Methylomagnum ishizawai: one gene and its partner. The main gene of each other region encodes a partner of the protein of the gene in region 2 in a complex. Links are inferred from orthologs where the notes say so. Each region holds a gene or a part of one and is shown on either strand. Other genes may lie near its edges.

The links.
Region 1: the proteins of trxB (region 2) and trxA are in contact, whole or in part, in a crystal structure (PDB 1F6M), measured with the Escherichia coli proteins. The link is inferred for Methylomagnum ishizawai from one-to-one orthologs.

What each region holds. Positions count from the first base shown.
Region 1 is NZ_AP019783.1:3,743,126-3,751,726, reverse strand. What follows is about bases 3,435-6,125. They hold trxA (thioredoxin TrxA), read left to right. Parts: upstream 3,435-4,462; coding sequence 4,463-4,789; downstream 4,790-6,125. Other genes in these bases: rho (transcription termination factor Rho), read left to right, coding at 4,985-6,125; K5658_RS17000 (HD-GYP domain-containing protein), read left to right, coding at 3,435-4,306. Outside these bases: K5658_RS17010 (DNA internalization-related competence protein ComEC/Rec2), read right to left, coding at 1-2,121; K5658_RS17005 (DUF2062 domain-containing protein), read left to right, coding at 2,187-2,795; more of K5658_RS17000, read left to right, coding at 3,095-3,434; more of rho, read left to right, coding at 6,126-6,241; K5658_RS16985 (type I restriction endonuclease subunit R), read right to left, coding at 6,462-8,601. UniProt on the Escherichia coli protein: Participates in various redox reactions through the reversible oxidation of its active center dithiol to a disulfide and catalyzes dithiol-disulfide exchange reactions.
Region 2 is NZ_AP019783.1:2,372,462-2,381,302, forward strand. What follows is about bases 4,085-7,015. They hold trxB (thioredoxin-disulfide reductase), read left to right. Parts: upstream 4,085-5,038; coding sequence 5,039-5,992; downstream 5,993-7,015. Other genes in these bases: K5658_RS10795 (DNA translocase FtsK), read right to left, coding at 4,085-4,764; K5658_RS10805 (GSCFA domain-containing protein), read left to right, coding at 6,141-7,015. Also shown: K5658_RS10785 (TetR/AcrR family transcriptional regulator), read left to right, coding at 1-117; K5658_RS10790 (hypothetical protein), read right to left, coding at 159-1,979; more of K5658_RS10795, read right to left, coding at 2,260-4,084; more of K5658_RS10805, read left to right, coding at 7,016-7,238; K5658_RS10810 (hypothetical protein), read left to right, coding at 7,235-7,975; K5658_RS10815 (rubredoxin), read left to right, coding at 8,165-8,338; K5658_RS10820 (GTPase), read right to left, coding at 8,311-8,841.

The DNA of each region.
Region 1 (8,601 bases), 1.4 Mb from region 2 along the record:
CACCGCCGCCAGGAAACCGGGGCTGGACGAGGTTTTGCTGCCATGGTGCGGGGCGACCAGGATGTCGCTGCCGAGCGCCGCGCCGTGGCGTTCGACCAGGAGGGTTTCGGCGGCGCGTTCGATATCCCCGGTCAAAAGGACGCTGCCGTGGGCGCCGCCGACCCGCAGCACGCAGGAATTGTCGTTGTCCTTGGGGCTGGGGGCCACGGGGCCGAGCATCGCGAATTCCACGCCATCCCAGGACCAGGACTGGCCCGCCCGGCACGGGATCGCCGGGAATTCCGGCAGGCGTTCCGGCACGCTGCTATAGGCGGCGCGGACCCGGAGCAAGGCCAGCACGGAATGCGCCCCGCCGATATGGTCGTTGTCGCCGTGGCTCACGACCAGGGCGTCCACGGTATCGATGCCGCGCCAGCGCAGATAGGGTTCGACCACCGCCGCGCCCATATCGAATTCCGGGCCGAGGCGGGGTCCGGTATCGAAGACCAGGGTTTTATGGCGGGTTTCCACCACCGCCGCCAAGCCCTGGCCCACGTCCAGCAGGGTCAGCAGGAATTCCCCCGGCGCGGGGCGTTCGATGCGGGCGGTCAGGGCGGGCAGCCATAGCACGAGGCCCAGCCAGCGGGCCGGGAGGCCACGCGGCACCAGCAGCCAGACCGCGCCCAGCAGGGCCGGGAGCAAGGTCCAGGGCGGCGGTTCGGCCCGGCTCCATTGCGCCCACGGGATTCCAGACAGCCAATCCAACACCGGCCAGAACAGGGCCAGCACCGTCGCGGCCAGCTTGAGCACAGCCGTTCCCGCCAGGGGAAACACCAGCGACAGCCCCGCGCCCAGGAGGCAGAGCGGCACCAGCACCGTTCCCAGGACCGGCACCGCCAGCAGGTTGGCGAGCGGCGACACCAGCGAGATTTGCCCGAAGCACAGCAACAACAGCGGCGCCAGCCCCAGCGCGGTATAGAGGTTGATTGTGAGCATCGTCGCCCAAAGCCGGCGCGGCGCCGCGATCCGCCCGGAAACCCCATAGGCGATCAGCGCCACCGCCCCGAAGGACAACCAGAATCCCGCCGCCAACACCGCCATGGGGTCGTAGAGCAGCACCGCCAGCAAGGCCAGGGCCAGGATATGGACCGGGTTCGGGTGGCGGCGGGCCAACACCGCGCCCATGGCGATGGCGACCATGATCAAGGCGCGCTGGGTGGGGATGGGGAAACCGGCCAGGGCGGAATAGAGCAGGGCGCTCGCCATGCCGGCCACGGCGGCGACGCTAGGCGGCGGCCAGCGGACGAGGCCGGACCGGGCGCACAGCCTTTGCGTGACGAGGAAGACCAGGCCCGCGATCCCGCCGATATGGGAACCGGACACGGCGATGAGGTGCAAGGTGCCGGTGCGGCGCAGTACCCGCCATTGCGGCTGGGTGATGGCGTCGTCCACGCCCAGGGCCAGGGCTTCCACCAGACCCAGCACCGGACTCCCGGCGAGGCTGGCCGCGATCCGCTCGTGGATCGCCCCGCGCCAGGCCCGTGGCGACAGCCAGCGTCCGCCGCCATCGTCCAACCGCCGGTTGTCGGCGGATTTGCGGACATAGCCGACGGCGCGGATGCCTTGTTCGAATAGCCAGCGCTCGTAATCGAAACCGCCGGGATTGGCGAGGCCACGCGGCGGGCGCAGCTTGACCCGGAAGCGCCAGCGTTCCCCGGCCTGGGGCGCGGTGGCGGGGGCGTCGTACCAACTCAGCCGCAGGCGGCGGGGCCAGCCGTCGGGGGTGCCGGGGTCGAGGCGGCGTTCCACGGCGAAATCGAAGCGCACACCGCGTTCCTGCGGGCTGGGGATATCCAGGATCACGCCTTCGATGATGGCGGCCTGGCGTGCCGTGGCCGGAGGGAGGTGTTCCGCGAGGCGGGCCGCGCCATAGCCATAGGCCCAGATCAGGCCCAGGGCCAGCGCTCCCTTTAAAGGCCAACCCCGCCATAGGCTCGCCGCCAACAGCGCGGCGGGAGCCGCCAGCGCCCAGGCGGCGGGTAGTTCCGGTAGGCATTGCACCACCGCCACGCCCAGCGCGAACCCCGTGGCGAGCCGGACCGTGGTGGGCGCGGGCAAGGTAAAAGATCGTTCAACTTTCAATTTCTAATCCGTAAAATGGCCCACCCTTAGGACTTTTCACACAACCTACACACAGGCGGCCCCCGATGCCCAAGAAGCTTTTGAAACGCTATTTGCCGGACCCTAAAAAAATAAAAGAAATCAAGGCCTTGGAATTCCTGGGGGATAAGCTGCATTCGCCCAACCTCTGGCATTTGAACCGCCATTCCGTGGCCCGCGCCTTCGCCATCGGTTTTTGGGCGATGTATACCCCGCCCTTGCCCTGGCAGCAGGTCATCGCCGCCGTGCTGGCCATCTATTTCAATGCCAACCTGCCCATCGCCGTGGCCCTGGTCTGGATCACCAATCCCCTGACTTGGTTGCCCATGTATTATTTGGCCTATAAGGTGGGGACGCTGGCCATGGGGATGGATTCCTTCGGCTTCGATCAATTCTCCGAGTTGTTCAGCATCGAGAAGGTCTTGGAATTGGGGGCCCCGTTCTTGCTGGGTTGCTTCATCCTGATGAACCTCGGCGGGGTGCTGGGTTATTTCGGTGTCCAATGTCTATGGCGGCGCTCGGTGCGGCATCAGTTGGAACTGCGGAAATTCCGCGACGCCGAATTGAACACCCGCATCATGGTGAGCGAATCCTACGCCACCTATCTGAAGTTCTTGGAGCATCGCTATAACAGCCGTAGAAAGGGTGGGGAGTAGGATGCCACCGTGGAGGATCGGGATCGGACCGGAATCCTGGAATAAAAAAGTATCAAGTGTATTCTTTTGAGGCATTGACATCCACGTTCCTGCCGGAGCCAGGGTAGGTTACTATACGGCGAGAGGCTATCCTGCCTTGGCATTGAAAATGCCGGGCGGTGGAATTCCGGGGTATGTATATTAAATGATGCATTTCCGGGTCCCGCCCCAGGATGGCCCACCCAATCTGCAGGATTGCGAATCCTGCCAAAGCCAAACAAGTCCAGGCCCGGATACCGTCCGGCCCTTCGGATGGAACGATGAGCAATACCGAAAGAGTCAAAATCCGTGCCAAGGACTTGCGTCTCGGCATGTATGTTTGCGAACTGGACCGGCCCTGGAGCGAAACCCCGTTCTTGTTCGAGGGTTTCGAACTGGCCAGTCCCGCCGATATCCAGGTGGTCATGCAGTATTGCGAGTATGTCTATATCGACATGCACCGCACCCATGTGGTCCATATGGTGCTGGACGAAATCCGGGAGCCGTTTTCCAAGACCGGCAAATCGGCCAGCTTCGACCAGGAAATCCAGGCCGCCGAATCCACCCGCCAACAGACCTCCAGCCTGCTGAAGTCCTTCATCGACGATATCCGCTTTGGCCAGAGCGTGGATGTGCAACTGGGGCAATCGGCGGTGTCGGAATGCGTCGCCAGCATCCTCCGCAACCCCGACGCCATGCTCTATATGGCCCAGATCCGCAACAAGGGCGAGCAATCCAGCCAGCACGCCTTCAATGTCTGCGTGTTCTCCATCCTGCTGGGCCGCCATCTCGGTTTGTCGCCGAAAGCGCTGGAAGGACTCGGCACCTGCGGACTCCTGCACGATGTCGGCAAGATTTCCATCGCCGACGCTCTCCTGAACAAGCCCGACCGGCTCAACGCCGAGGAGCAGGCGATCCTGCGCCAACACCCCAAGCTGGGCCGGGATATCCTGATGTCGGCCCGCAATGTCTATGCCGGCGCGGTCGATGTGGCCTATTGCCATCACGAGCATGTCGATGGCTCCGGCTATCCCCGCGGCCTGCACGATGTGCAATTGAACCTCCATACCAAGATCGTCAGCATCGTCGAGACCTACGACGATGTCACCAGCGAGCGCCCCTACCGCCCGGCCCGCACCCACCTCGACGCCATCATGCTGCTGAACAAGAAGGCGAAGTCGAACAAGTTCGACGCCAAGCTGGTCGAGCGCTTCCTGGCTTGCCTCGGCACCTATCCGCCCGGCAGCATCGTCGAGCTGAGCAATGGGGAGGTGGCGCTGGTGCTGGAAACCAATCCGGGTCAACGCCTGCGGCCCCGCATCCTGGTGGTGCGCGACCCCGACCACAACCCGGTCGAAAGGCTGGTGGACATGGCGGAGCAACAGGTGGACGGGCGCGGCCAACCCTACAAGGTGAAGCTGGTGCGTCCGCCGGGGTATCTGGATATCGATCCGCGCCAGTACCGCGCTACCATTACCAAGGTCTTCAATTGAAAACCCCCTGGAAACACGGGGCTTGCATTTGGGGCGGGTTTAGGCTGAAATGGCCCCACTCGCAAGGAAATGCCAGCCCGTCCAGCGCCGCCCCCTGCGGCCGCCCCCGATAGCACCCCAATCCATCCCCTTCCATCCGACAATGTGGAGACCATTGTGAGCGATAACATCCTTTATGTGAGCGATGCCGAGTTCGAGGACAAGGTATTGAAGTCCGAAACCCCCGTCCTGGTCGATTTCTGGGCGGAATGGTGCGGTCCCTGCAAGATGATCGCGCCGATCCTGGAGGAGATCGCCGAGGATTTCGCCGAACGCTTGATCGTCGCCAAGCTCAATGTCGACGAGAACAACCTCGTCCCGCAGCGCTACAACGTGCGCGGCATCCCGACCCTGATCCTGTTCAAGAACGGCGAAGTGGAAGCCACCAAGGTCGGCGCCCTGGCCAAATCCCAGCTGGCCAAGTTCATCCACGACAACCTCTGAGGATTCCCATCCACCCGCGCCGGCCCCGCCGGGCGGGTTTTTCCATAACCATGCTAACCTGAACCGCATCCTCTCGCCGCCCCCAGCCCGCGCCGCCCCCCGGCACGCTTCCTCCGGCTCGACACCCCGGTCGAGAACACTCCCGCAGACGATTGGTTTGCCCTTGTTCCACACCCTTGACCCCCAACTCAATTTATGAACCTGACCGACCTCAAACGTAAGCCTGTTTCCGAGCTGATCGAAATCGCCGAGACCCTCGATATCGAAGGCGTGGCCCGGACCCGCAAACAGGATTTGATCTTCTCCATCCTGAAGAAACAGGCCAAGAGCGGAGAGGACATTTACGGCGACGGCGTACTGGAAATCCTCACCGATGGTTTCGGTTTCCTGAGGTCGGCGGACAGCTCGTTCCTGGCGGGGCCGGACGATATCTATGTCTCCCCCAGCCAGATCCGCAGGTTCAGCCTCCGCACCGGCGACACCATTTCCGGCAAGATCCGCCCGCCCAAGGACAACGAGCGCTATTTCGCCATGCTCAAGGTGGAGCAGATCAACTACGAGCCGCCGGAGAACGCCAAGCACAAAATCCTCTTCACCAACCTGACCCCGCTGTTCCCCAAGGAGCGCCTGGAACTCGAACTCGGCAACGGCACCACCGAAGACCTCACCGCCCGCGTGATCGACCTGGTGGCCCCCATCGGCAAGGGCCAGCGCGGCTTGATCGTGTCGCCGCCCAAGGCCGGCAAGACCATGATCTTGCAGAATATCGCCCATTCCGTCGCCGAGAAGAACCCCGAGTGCTATCTGATCGTGTTGCTGATCGACGAGCGCCCGGAAGAAGTGACCGAGATGCAGCGCAGCGTGAAGGGCGAGGTGGTGTCCAGCACTTTCGACGAGCCGCCGGCGCGGCATGTGCAGGTGGCGGAAATGGTGCTGGAAAAGGCCAAGCGGCTGGTCGAGCATAAGCGCGACGTGGTGATCCTGCTGGATTCCATCACCCGTCTGGCCCGCGCCTACAACACCGTGATCCCGTCCTCGGGCAAGGTGCTGACCGGCGGCGTGGACGCCAACGCGCTGGAACGGCCCAAGCGCTTTTTCGGCGCGGCCCGCAATATCGAGGAGGGCGGCAGCCTCACCATCATCGCCACGGCCCTGGTCGATACCGGCTCGCGCATGGACGAGGTGATCTACGAGGAATTCAAGGGCACCGGCAACAACGAATTGCACCTGGAACGGAAGATCGCCGAGAAGCGCGTGTATCCCGCCATCAATATCAACCGTTCCGGCACCCGCCGCGAGGAATATCTGGTGCCGCCGGACGAACTGCAAAAATGCTGGATCCTCCGCAAGATTCTCCAGCCTATGGACGAGATGGCGGCCAGTGAGTTCCTGCTGGGCAAGCTGAAGGACACCAAGACCAACCAGGAATTCTTCGACATGATGAAGAGATAATTTTAAGTTATTGAAATTTATTGGCTTTATCGGGTTGCTCGATTATATGTAAGCGCAGTGTAAGCAATCCGAACTCAACTCTTGAGTGCTGATGATTCTGGATTCGCGCTAATTTTGATCGCCCGCAGCAGCCCGCCCCGACCGATAAATCCAAGGACTTAAAAAGCAAAAGCCGGTTCATACTGGCTTTTTGCATTTTTGCCCCCCCTTAATTGAAAAGCTAGCCCACCCACGCAGCCGATAGCGTTTCTGCCTGCCTCAGCACCGTCTCCGTCGCGGCCTCCTGCTTATCGGGCGGGTATTTGTACTTCTTCAAGATGGTCTTCACCATGATTCGGAGCCGCGCCCGCACGGCGTCCCGCACCGACCAATCCACGCTCAGGTTCTTGCGGAGCTTGTCGGTCAATTCCCTGGCAATGGTCCGCAGGATGTCGTCCCCGAGTTCCCGCACCGAGGACTCGTTGGTTTCCAGGGCATCGTAGAAGGCCAGTTCGTCGGCGTTCAGCCCCAGCTTCTCCCCCCGGCTGGCGGCGGCGTTGAACTCCTTCGCCATCTGGATCAGTTCCTCGATGACCTGGGCGGTCTCGATGGCCCGGTTCCGGTATCGGGTCAGGGAGTTTTTCAGCAGTTCCGAGAACTTCTTGTTCTGCACCACGTTGGTGGCGAAGCGGCTTTTGATTTCATCCTTCAACAGCCGTTCCAGCAGTTCGACGGCTAGGTTCCTTTCCTTCATCCGCCGCACGTCCTCCAGGAAGGTTTCCGAGAGTATCCCCACGTCGGGCTTATTCAGGCCAGCGGCGGCGAAGATGTCTATCACCTCGTCAGACACCACGGCCTTGGAGATGATTTGCCGCAGGGCGTGTTCCTTGGCGTCGTCGTCCAGCTTCTTGGAAGGGTCGCCCTTGGCCAGCGCCGCCCGGATGGCCTGGAAGAAGGCGATTTCCTCCCGGTATTCGGCGGCTTCGTCCAGCGAGGCGCAGAGGGCAAAGGCTTTGCTGAGGGCCAGCACGCAGTCGGAGAAGCGCTTCTTGCCATCCTCCAGGCCCAGCACATGGTTGGCGGCGATGGGCAACAGCTTCAGCGCTTCGGTGAGGAAGGCGCTGTAGTCGATGCCGTGCAGCATTCCCCGCGCCACGTCGATTTTCTCGATGACCAGGGACAAGGCTTCCGCCACGTCCACCATGGGACGGCCCCGGCCCTGGCTGGTGGTGTAGGTCTTGAGCGCCCGCTTCAATTCCTGGGCGATGCCGATGTAGTCCACCACCAAGCCGCCGGGCTTGTCCTTGAACACCCGGTTGACCCTGGCGATGGCCTGCATGAGGTTGTGTTCCCGAATCGGCTTGTCCACGTACATCGTGTGTAGGCAGGGCGCGTCGAAGCCGGTCAGCCACATATCGCGCACGATGACGATTTTCAGCGGGTCGTTCGGGTCCTTGAAGCGCTTTTCCAGCCGCTTCTTGACCTGGGGCTTGTAGACATGGGGCTTGAGCAGCGCCTTGTCCGCCGCCGAGCCGGTCATCACGATCTTGATGGCCCCCTTCTCGGGGTCTTCGTCGTGCCATTCGGGGCGCAGGGCGACCAGGGCGTCGTACAGGTGGACGCAGATTTCCCGGCTCATGCCCACGACCATGGCCTTGCCATCCATCACCGTCAGGCGTTGCTCGAAATGGGCCACGAGGTCGGCGGCGATACGCTTGATGCGGGGTTCGGCCCCGGCCAGCTTTTCCAGCGCGGCCCAGCGGCTTTTCAGGCGGGCTTGGTCGGAGGCTTCCTCGTCCTCGGTCAGTTCCTCGACCTCCTCGTCGATGTTCGGGGTTTCCTCGGGTTTGAGTTCCAACTTGGCGAGGCGGGATTCGTAGTAGATGGGCACCGTGGCCCCGTCCTTGACCGCCTGCTCGATGTCGTAGACGTGGACGTAATCGCCGAACACGGCGCGGGTGTCCTTGTCCTCGGTCGAGATGGGCGTGCCGGTGAAGGCGACGAAGGTGGCGTTGGGCAGGGCGTCCCGCAGGTATTTGGCGAAGCCGTACTGGACCGCGCCGGTTTCCTTGTTGAAGCGGGCCTTGAGGCCGTATTGGCTGCGGTGGGCCTCGTCGCAGATGACCACCACGTTCCCGCGTTCGGTCAGGACCGGGAAGCTGTCCTCGTCCTCGCCGGGCACGAACTTCTGGATGGTGGTGAAGACGATGCCGCCGGAGGGCCGGTTGTTGAGCTTGGCGCGGAGGTCCGGGCGGGAGGTGGCCTGGACCGGCGTCTCGCCCAACAATTCCGGCGCATTGGCGAACACGCCGAACAACTGGCCGTCCAAGTCGTTGCGGTCGGTGATGACCACCAGGGTGGGATTTTTCATGGCCGGGTCC
Region 2 (8,841 bases):
TGGTTCCACCGGCTGCAATACGGCTTGGCGGCGACGCCGGGCGAGGCCGAGATCGAGGCGCGGGCGCGGCGGGCGGTGGATTTGTTCCTGCGGGGTTGCCTGGCGGCGGAGGGGTAGGACGGGGGCCGGACCCCGTGGGGTCCGGCCTGTCCGTGGGGTCAGTTGGTGCCGGACAGACTGTTTGTCTGCTTGGCGGGGGTGGCGGCCGGTTTCGGGTAGACCAGGGTTTGCGGGGCGCTGTTGGTCTGGGTGAAGTTCTTGGCGTCGCTCACGCAAGACCAGCCACCGATTTCCACCTTGACCTGGGTGTTGATGCTCGGTGTGGTCATGTTCAGCTTGTTGCCGGTCAGCTTGACCGTGCCCTTGTTGCCGCCGCAGCCCTTCACGTTGAACGCGAACGAATCCTTGCCCGACTTGCCGCTATCGACGAGCTGGCCTTTGACCAAGCTGCCGGTGGCGTTGGCCGTGCCCGTGTTGTTGTTCACGTAGGCGGTCAGGGTGTAGTCGCCGCTGCCGAAGAGGGCGGTGTCGCCGCCGGACGGTCCCGAGACCAGGATGTAATAATCCGCCGTGGCCGGGGTGTTGATGGTGAACTGGAAGCCGTCGGTCGAGGAACATTCGCCCGCCGTCACCGTGTAGGCCTGTTGCAGGAAGCCTTGGGTGTTGAAATACGACAGGGTGTAGACCTCGCCCGAGTTCTGGCAGCGGAAGGTGATCGGCACCGTGTTGTTGGGGTTGGCGCCGGTGTCGTTGTGGTAGACGTAGTAATCGAGGTCGGTGATCGAGGAGAGCTGGGCGGTCACCGGCACGGTGTTGGTCAGGGGATAGGCGTTGACCGGGGTTTCGTTGGGCTCCAGTTCGCCGGGCAGGCGCACGGTGGGACCGGAAACGCCGCTGTTGTTGGCGATGGCCAGCACGGTGTAGTCGGCCTGGGTGAAGCTGTCCGATTCGCCGGAAGGCGGCGAGGTGACCACGAAGTAGTACCGGGCGGAAACCGGCGCATCGATGGTGAATAAGAATCCGCCCGCCGCCGAGCATTGGCTGGACTGGATTTCGTAGTTCGATTGCAGTACGCCCTTCTCATCGTATGATGACAGGATGTAATAGGTGTTGGTTTGGCTTTTGCAATTGAAGTAAAACGGAATATTGCCGGTTTTGTTCTTGGTGCTGTCGTTGTCGATATAGAACCAATCCTGGTCGTACATGGAGGAAAGCTGCCCGGTGGCGGTGGTGCCGGACGTCAAGGAATAGGCTTCCACCATGCCGTCGTTGGGTTCCAGTTCGCCGCCGACCCTGGCGGTATAAAGCCTTAGGGAATAATCGGCAGTGGGAACGACGATTTCGTTGTAGAACTTGAAGACATCCACGCTCAAGGTCTTTGTGCTATCCGTGGGGTCGGGTATTTTTTTGGTGGAGGTTTCTTTCCTATCCCCGATATATCTACCCCATATCCTGACGTAATAACGCCCTTGTTTGGAAGTATCCATCTGGAATCGGTACGGTCCTTTCGTTTCGCTACTGCCCCGCTGGCAGGAGGAACGGTAAACCACGTAGCTGCTGCCGCTGGTCAGGCCGTCAGCAGTGTTGGGGTCGGCGTCATAGAAATAGGCGACATTCCAAAAGACGCTGGAATCATCCAGTTTTGGATCGGTGGCGTTGTCGAAGCCCTCGTACCAATATCCGAGTTTCTTGTCACAGCCAAAATAGACCGGGGTCACTGGATGGTTATCGTCGGTGATGTCCACATAGAACCAGTCGAAGTCTCGGGTCGATTGCAACTGACCCACCATTTCGTCGGTCAGGGATAGGGGCGTGGCGAGACTGGGGTCGAGGGCCGGACCGCCATAGGGGTTATAGTCCGGGTTGCTGGCATCGTAAGGTGTATTGACCACCCGGTAGGTTTCCTGGGTACAAATGGCGCCACCCGCATAAGGGCAGACCGAACTGGCGGTGTCGAAAATAAATCCGCTGCCGGTCACCGTGGAATTCGGTTCTCGTTCCGATACCGAGGCTTGGGACTGTGCTCCCCATAAAAAAACCAGTGTCGACGCCAAGATAGATTGATAACGCATTGGATGTCCCCAAGCAGGAAGTGATTGGAATCGGACCCACCCGATGAGGCACCGTGCGTCCCGGTCTGGCCTGGTCGGGTCGGGCGAATGGCTATTAAGTGTAGCCGTTCGGGACCGATCCTGGACGGTGCGCCGATGACCGGGGGTTCCGGGATGTTCAACGGAGGGCGGGGGTTGGGCGTGGATTTCAGTCCGGCGGCGGGGGCGGGGCCAGCACTTCGCGGCTGCCATTGGTCTCGGCGTGACCGACGATGCCGGCCTTCTCCATGTCCTCGATCATGCGGGCGGCGCGGTTGTAGCCCACCTTGAGCTTGCGCTGCACGCTGGAGATGGACGCCTTGCGCGATTCGGTGACGAAGCGCACCGCCTCGTCGTAGAGCGGGTCGGTTTCTTCCCCGCCGCCTTCGCCGCCGCCGGTGCCGCCCTTGAAGCTTCCGGCTTCCGCTTCTTCCGAGAACTTCGTGATCTCGTGGATATAGTTGGCGGGGCCGGTGCGTTTGAGGAATTCCACCACGTTGTGGACTTCCTGGTCCGAGACGAAAGCGCCATGCGCCCGCATCGGCAGGCCGGTGCCGGGCGGCAGGTAGAGCATATCGCCGTTGCCGAGCAGGGATTCCGCGCCGCCCTGGTCGAGGATGGTGCGGGAATCGATCTTGGAGGACACCTGGAAGCCGATGCGGGTGGGGATGTTGGCCTTGATGAGGCCGGTGATGACATCCACCGACGGCCTCTGGGTCGCCAGGATCAAATGCAGCCCGGCGGCGCGGGCCTTCTGGGCCAGGCGGGCGATGAGTTCCTCCACCTTCTTGCCCACGATCATCATCATATCGGCCAATTCGTCGATGACGATGACGATATAGGGCAGGGGTTCCAGCGCGGGCGGTTCCTCGCCGTCCAGGGCGTCGGCGGCGGACCACAGCGGGTCGGCGATGTATTCCCCGTCCGCCGCCACCTCGGCCAGCTTCTGGTTGAAACCGGCCAGATTCCTGACGCCCATCAGCGACATCAGCTTGTAGCGGCGTTCCATCTCGGCCACGCACCAGCGCAGGGCGTTGGCCGCTTCCTTCATATCGGTGACGACGGGGGTCAGCAAATGCGGGATGCCCTCGTAGATCGACAATTCCAGCATCTTGGGATCGATCATGATGAGGCGCACTTCCTCGGGCCGGGCCTTGAACAACATGCTGAGGATCATCACATTGACCGCCACCGATTTGCCCGAGCCGGTGGTGCCGGCCACCAGGAGGTGCGGCATCCGCGCCAGGTTGGCGACCACCGGCTGGCCGCTGATGTCCTTGCCCAATACCAGGGTCAGGGGCGAAGGGCTGTGCTGGTAGGCGTCGGAGGACAGCACCGAGTGCAACAGCACCATCTCGCGCTCTTCGTTGGGGATTTCCAGGCCGATCACCGATTTGCCGGGGATGATCTCCACCACGCGCACGCTGGTCACGGAGAGGGCGCGGGCCAAATCCTTGGCCAGCCCGCTGATGCGGCTGACCTTGACCCCCGGCGCGGGCTGGATTTCAAAGCGGGTGATGACCGGGCCGGGTAGCACGTCCGTCACCTGTACCTCGACATTGAAATCGTCGAGGATGCTTTCCACCTGCCGCGACATGTCCTCCAGGGCGGCTTCGGAATAGCCCTTGATCTTGGGCGTGGTGTCGCTGAGCAATTCCAGCGGGGGCAGGGTGCCCGGCTTGACCGGCGGCAGGTCCAGGGCGGGTCTGGATAGGGGGGCACGGGGTTTCGGCGGCTGCGGCGGCGCGGCCTGGGTTGTGGGTACGGCGGGATTTTTGGTTGCCGGAGGTTCTTCCACCAGGGCTTTGGGACGGGCGACGGGCGCGGTGGCTTCGGCGGGCGGTTCCGGGTTTTCGGTGTCGGGGGGGGCGGCCATCCGCTTGGCTTGGGGCTTGGCTTTGGCGGGCGCGGGTTCCGGGAGCGGCATGGTGCCGGTTTCGGACTCGGCTTCGACTTCCGGCCCAGCGGCGGGCGCGGGCTTGAACGGTTGGAACAGCGACAGCACGGCGTCGATGGCGATCAAGGCGGCGCGGCCCACGAGGTCGATCAAGCCCAGCGACGAACCCAGCCAGGACAGCCCGGTGAACAGCGAAATCCCGGCCACGAACACGGTCAGGAGCAAAATGCTCGACCCCGCCCGGCCAAACGAACCCGCGAGCAACTCGGCGGTTTCCCCGCCCAGGATGCCGCCGCTGGTGCCGGGCAGGGCCAAGGGCGCATGGATGACATGGAGATCGGTGAGCCCCGCCGCCGCCGCGATGGCCGCGGCGAAACCGGTCCAGCGCAGGGCGCTGTCGATGGGATTGGCCGGGGCGGCGAGACGGCCCTGGAAGATGATGTAGCCATAGCCCGCCAGCAGGAACGGGAACAGGAAGGCGGTGACGCCGAACAGGGTCAGGAAGAAATCGGCCACCCAGGCCCCGACCGCGCCCCCGGCGTTGGCGATGGTCTTGCCGGTGCCGATATGGCTCCAACCGGGATCGTCGGCGTTGAAGGTGATGAGCGCGACCAGCAGGAACAAGGAGACCGCCAGATAGACCAGGAACACCGATTCGCGCAGTCCCCGCACCAGGACCGCGCCCAGGTCTTGGCCGTCGAGCAGCTTTTTATGGAAATCAGCCAAAATGCCCACCAAATCAAAGGAATAAACGATGCGGGCGCTATTGTTCGGGATTGGGGGGGAGAGTTCAAGAGCGCCCGTTCACGGTCGCGCCATCGGGCGGGGCCGGGCGAACTGGAACGCGGACTTTGGTCCGCATGGGCCGATCCGGGGCGCAAGCCGAAGCCCGCGCTCCGGGGATGGCAAATCACACCAAGCGCCACCCTGAAATAGCCTGCTTCCACAAGGTTTCCGGTAACCCTACCGGGACGCGGGCCGGAACCTTTACGCTCAAATCCCACACCGTCATACTTGGTTTTTTGTGCCACTCCCAACACCGAGGAATTCGATGACTGAACAGAGACATTGCCGCTTGCTGATTTTGGGCTCGGGACCGGCGGGCTATACCGCCGCCGTCTACGCGGCGCGGGCCAACCTGAAGCCGGTGCTGGTGACCGGCCTCCAAATGGGCGGGCAGCTCACCACCACCACCGAAGTGGACAACTGGCCGGGCGACGCCGAGGGCGTGCAGGGACCGGAACTGATGGAGCGCATGAAACGCCATGCCGAGCGCTTCGAGGCCGAGATCATCTTCGACCATATCCACACCACCGATTTGTCGGCCCGCCCATTCAAGCTGATGGGCGATTCCGCCACCTATACCTGCGATGCCTTGATCATCGCCACCGGGGCTTCGGCCCGTTATCTGGGGCTGGATTCCGAGGAAGCCTACAAGGGCCGGGGCGTGTCGGCCTGCGCCACTTGCGACGGTTTCTTCTACCGCAACAAGCCGGTCGCGGTGATCGGCGGCGGCAATACGGCGGTGGAGGAAGCGCTGTATCTCGCCAATATCGCTTCCCATGTCACCGTGGTGCATCGCCGCGATAAATTCCGCTCCGAGAAAATCCTGGCCGACAAGTTGCTCGAACGCGAGCGCGAGGGCAAGGTCAGCATCGCCTGGAACCATGTGATGGATGAAGTGCTGGGCGACGACGCGGGCGTCACCGGGCTCCGCATCAAGCATGTGCGGGAAGGCAGCACCCAGGATATCAAGCTGGATGGCGTGTTCGTCGCCATCGGCCATAGCCCGAACACCGAAATCTTCGCCGGGCAGCTGGAAATGCGCGATGGCTATATCGTGGTCAAGAGCGGCCTCCATGGCAATGCCACGGCGACCAGCGTGCCGGGCGTGTTCGCGGCAGGCGACGTGGCGGATTCGGTCTACCGGCAGGCCGTGACCTCGGCGGGATCGGGCTGTATGGCGGCCTTGGACGCGGAGAAGTATCTGGACGGCTTGGAATGAGTGGATGGCCGGGTGGGCATCGCATGCCTACCCGGCGGGTCTTGCTGGGTCCCGATGCGGGCGCGGAGTCCTGAGGCGAAATATATTCCACCGTGCCATTCCCCTATGAATGATAAAGCCATATATCAAACAACAAACGAGATATACTATGCCTAACAATCCCTATCAAGAACTTGATGATAAATCGTTTTGGAGAAAAGCCATCGCGGACAGGTCCGTATTCGATATTGGCGATCTATGGCAGCCCAAGTTTGTGATACAGCGTGAAGACCCGGTTTCGACTTATGGTTCTTGCTTCGCCCAGCATATTGGCCGGGCGCTGAGCGACCGGGGTTTTAATTGGTTAATATCGGAAACAGCGCCCAGGCACTGTTCGGAAAGCTTGGCCCGCCGGTATAACTATGGCGTGTTTTCTGCGCGAACCGGGAATATTTATACCACCTCGCTGCTGGATCAATGGGTCCGTTGGGCGCTTGATGAGAGCAAAATACCCCACGAATCATGGTTGAAGGATGGCCGCTATATCGACCCGTTCCGACCGGCGATGGAACCCACAGGTTTCGCCACTATGGGGGAACTCAGGAAATCCCGGATACAAGCCGTCAGGTGCTTTAGGAAATCCATAGCGGATGCCTATTGCTTCGTGTTCACGCTTGGTTTGACCGAAAGCTGGTTCAATGCCGAGGCCGGCTACGAATATCCCATGTGTCCTGGCACGGTCGCGGGTGAGTTTTCCGCGCAAAAGCACCGCTTTGTGAACCAGAATTATGAGCAGGTGCTGTCGAGCCTGATATCTGCCATATCGAATATCCGGAAAATTAACAAGGACATCAAATTCATTTTGACCGTATCGCCGGTTCCATTGACGGCCACCGCATCGGGAAAACACGTCCTGGTGGCGACCATCCATTCCAAGTCAACCCTCCGGGCCGTGGCGGGGGAAATGGCGAATATTGACGGGTCGGTGGATTATTTCCCTTCCTATGAAATTATCAATGGGCCGCAGGCCGGTGGGATTTTCTTCGAGCCAAACAAACGCAATGTGCATCCGGCCGGGGTCGAGTTTGTCATGAATACATTTTTCAAATGTATGCATGGCGACATCCACAGCGCAAAGCCCAGGCCCAGGAGAATAGTGAAGGAGCAGCAACCCTCCCCACCCAGACGGGAAAAACCGCAAAAACGTCAGTCGTCCGATGAGGTATGCGAAGAGTTGCTGTTGGATGCGTTTGGAGGAAAAAAATGAAGATTTGTTTGTTGGGGAACTCCCATTCCGCCGCGCTTAAGATCGCTTACGATGCCTTGGACGCAGATAGCCGGAAGGCGCTGGATGTTACTTTTTTCGCTAGCCGTGGAGGGGGTTTGGCAAAAGCGCTGGAACCCCAGGGAAAAAAGCTGATTTCAACCGACGAGTTGATTACCAGCCATATTGGATATACCTCGGGTGGACTGACGTTTATCGATCCCGAAGCTTACGACGTGTTCATCCTGCATGCTTTTGGTACGCAGTACGATTATGAAATCTTGGACGCCAACGAAGAGGCTTACTATAGCAAGGAATTCCTCACGGACTATTGCGCAGAACTTATCGGCAGAAGGCCCAATATCAATCTCCTAAGTAACTTGGCGAGCATCACGAGTAAACCGATATATCTTTCCCAGCAGCCGTTCCAGTCGGAATTAAATGCTAATCTGAAATCCAAGGTCAAGTCCAGTAAAGTGGATCCTCCAGACCTTGGGGAATGTCTCAAGCGGTTCTTGGCCAAGCAGGACCATAAAAATGTGAAATTGCTTTTGCAGCCACCCGAGACGATCGTTGACAAGATATTTACGCTGGCGGAATTCAGCGTCGATTCGGAGCGCTTGGATATCAATGATCAAATTTCTAAGAAATCGGATAAGCATAATGTCCGGGATATGCACCATATGAATTCCAAGTATGGGCGTCTGGTTTGGTTGTATTTCTTGCAGCAGGTTGGATAGCCGCGATTCCCGTGGGGCGGCGGATAATGACCCACACTGCGGCTTCCACCGATCAAACAGCTGAACCCTGGGCATATCCGCCCCGCACCCGACTTATGCGACAATGCCCCGCCCGCCGGATCCCACCGGCCAGCCTGAACGACCGGCGTCCGGCGGCATTCCCCATCCCAAGACGATAGAGGTTTCCGAATGCCCTACAAAAGACTGATCTGCGCCGCCTGTGGCTTCATCTACGACGAGGAAATGGGCGATCCCGATTCCGGCATTCCGCCCGGCACCCGTTGGGAAGACGTGCCCGACGACTGGATGTGCCCGGAATGCGGCGTGGACAAGACTTATTTCGAAGTGTTGAACATGGATTGAATCCCGCCGGAATCCTTGCGCGGCGGGCCGGGCCGGGTGGGCAACACCCGCCCCAGCAAGCCCGGTCCCTGCAAGGGTTCCACCGGAGCCGCCGCGTCCGCCGCCCCGGCGATGCGGCGGCCTTCCGCCACCAGCCGCGCCCGCCTTTCTTCCGTCCGCGCCAGCCGTTCCGCCACGTCCTCCCCCAATCCCGCCAACGCCCGCCCGATGCCGGAGCGCAAGCCCCGGATGGCCGTGTCCTCGGCGGAGGGTTTCAGTTGCCGGTAGACGAAGAATGGCAGCAACCACGACAGACCGATCAACAGCACACTGTGGATGGCGAAATCCACCCCCAGGAAATCGAGGTGCCGGGCCACGCTCTCGTAATAGCCCTTGACCACTTCGTAGGACACCAGGCTGATGCTGAGGATCGGCAACAGCGCCGCCAATCCGCCCGACAGCTTGAGCAGGAAGCGCCGGAAGGCGTTGCCCGGCCGCGCCAGCGCGTGGCGCAGGCAGCGCTG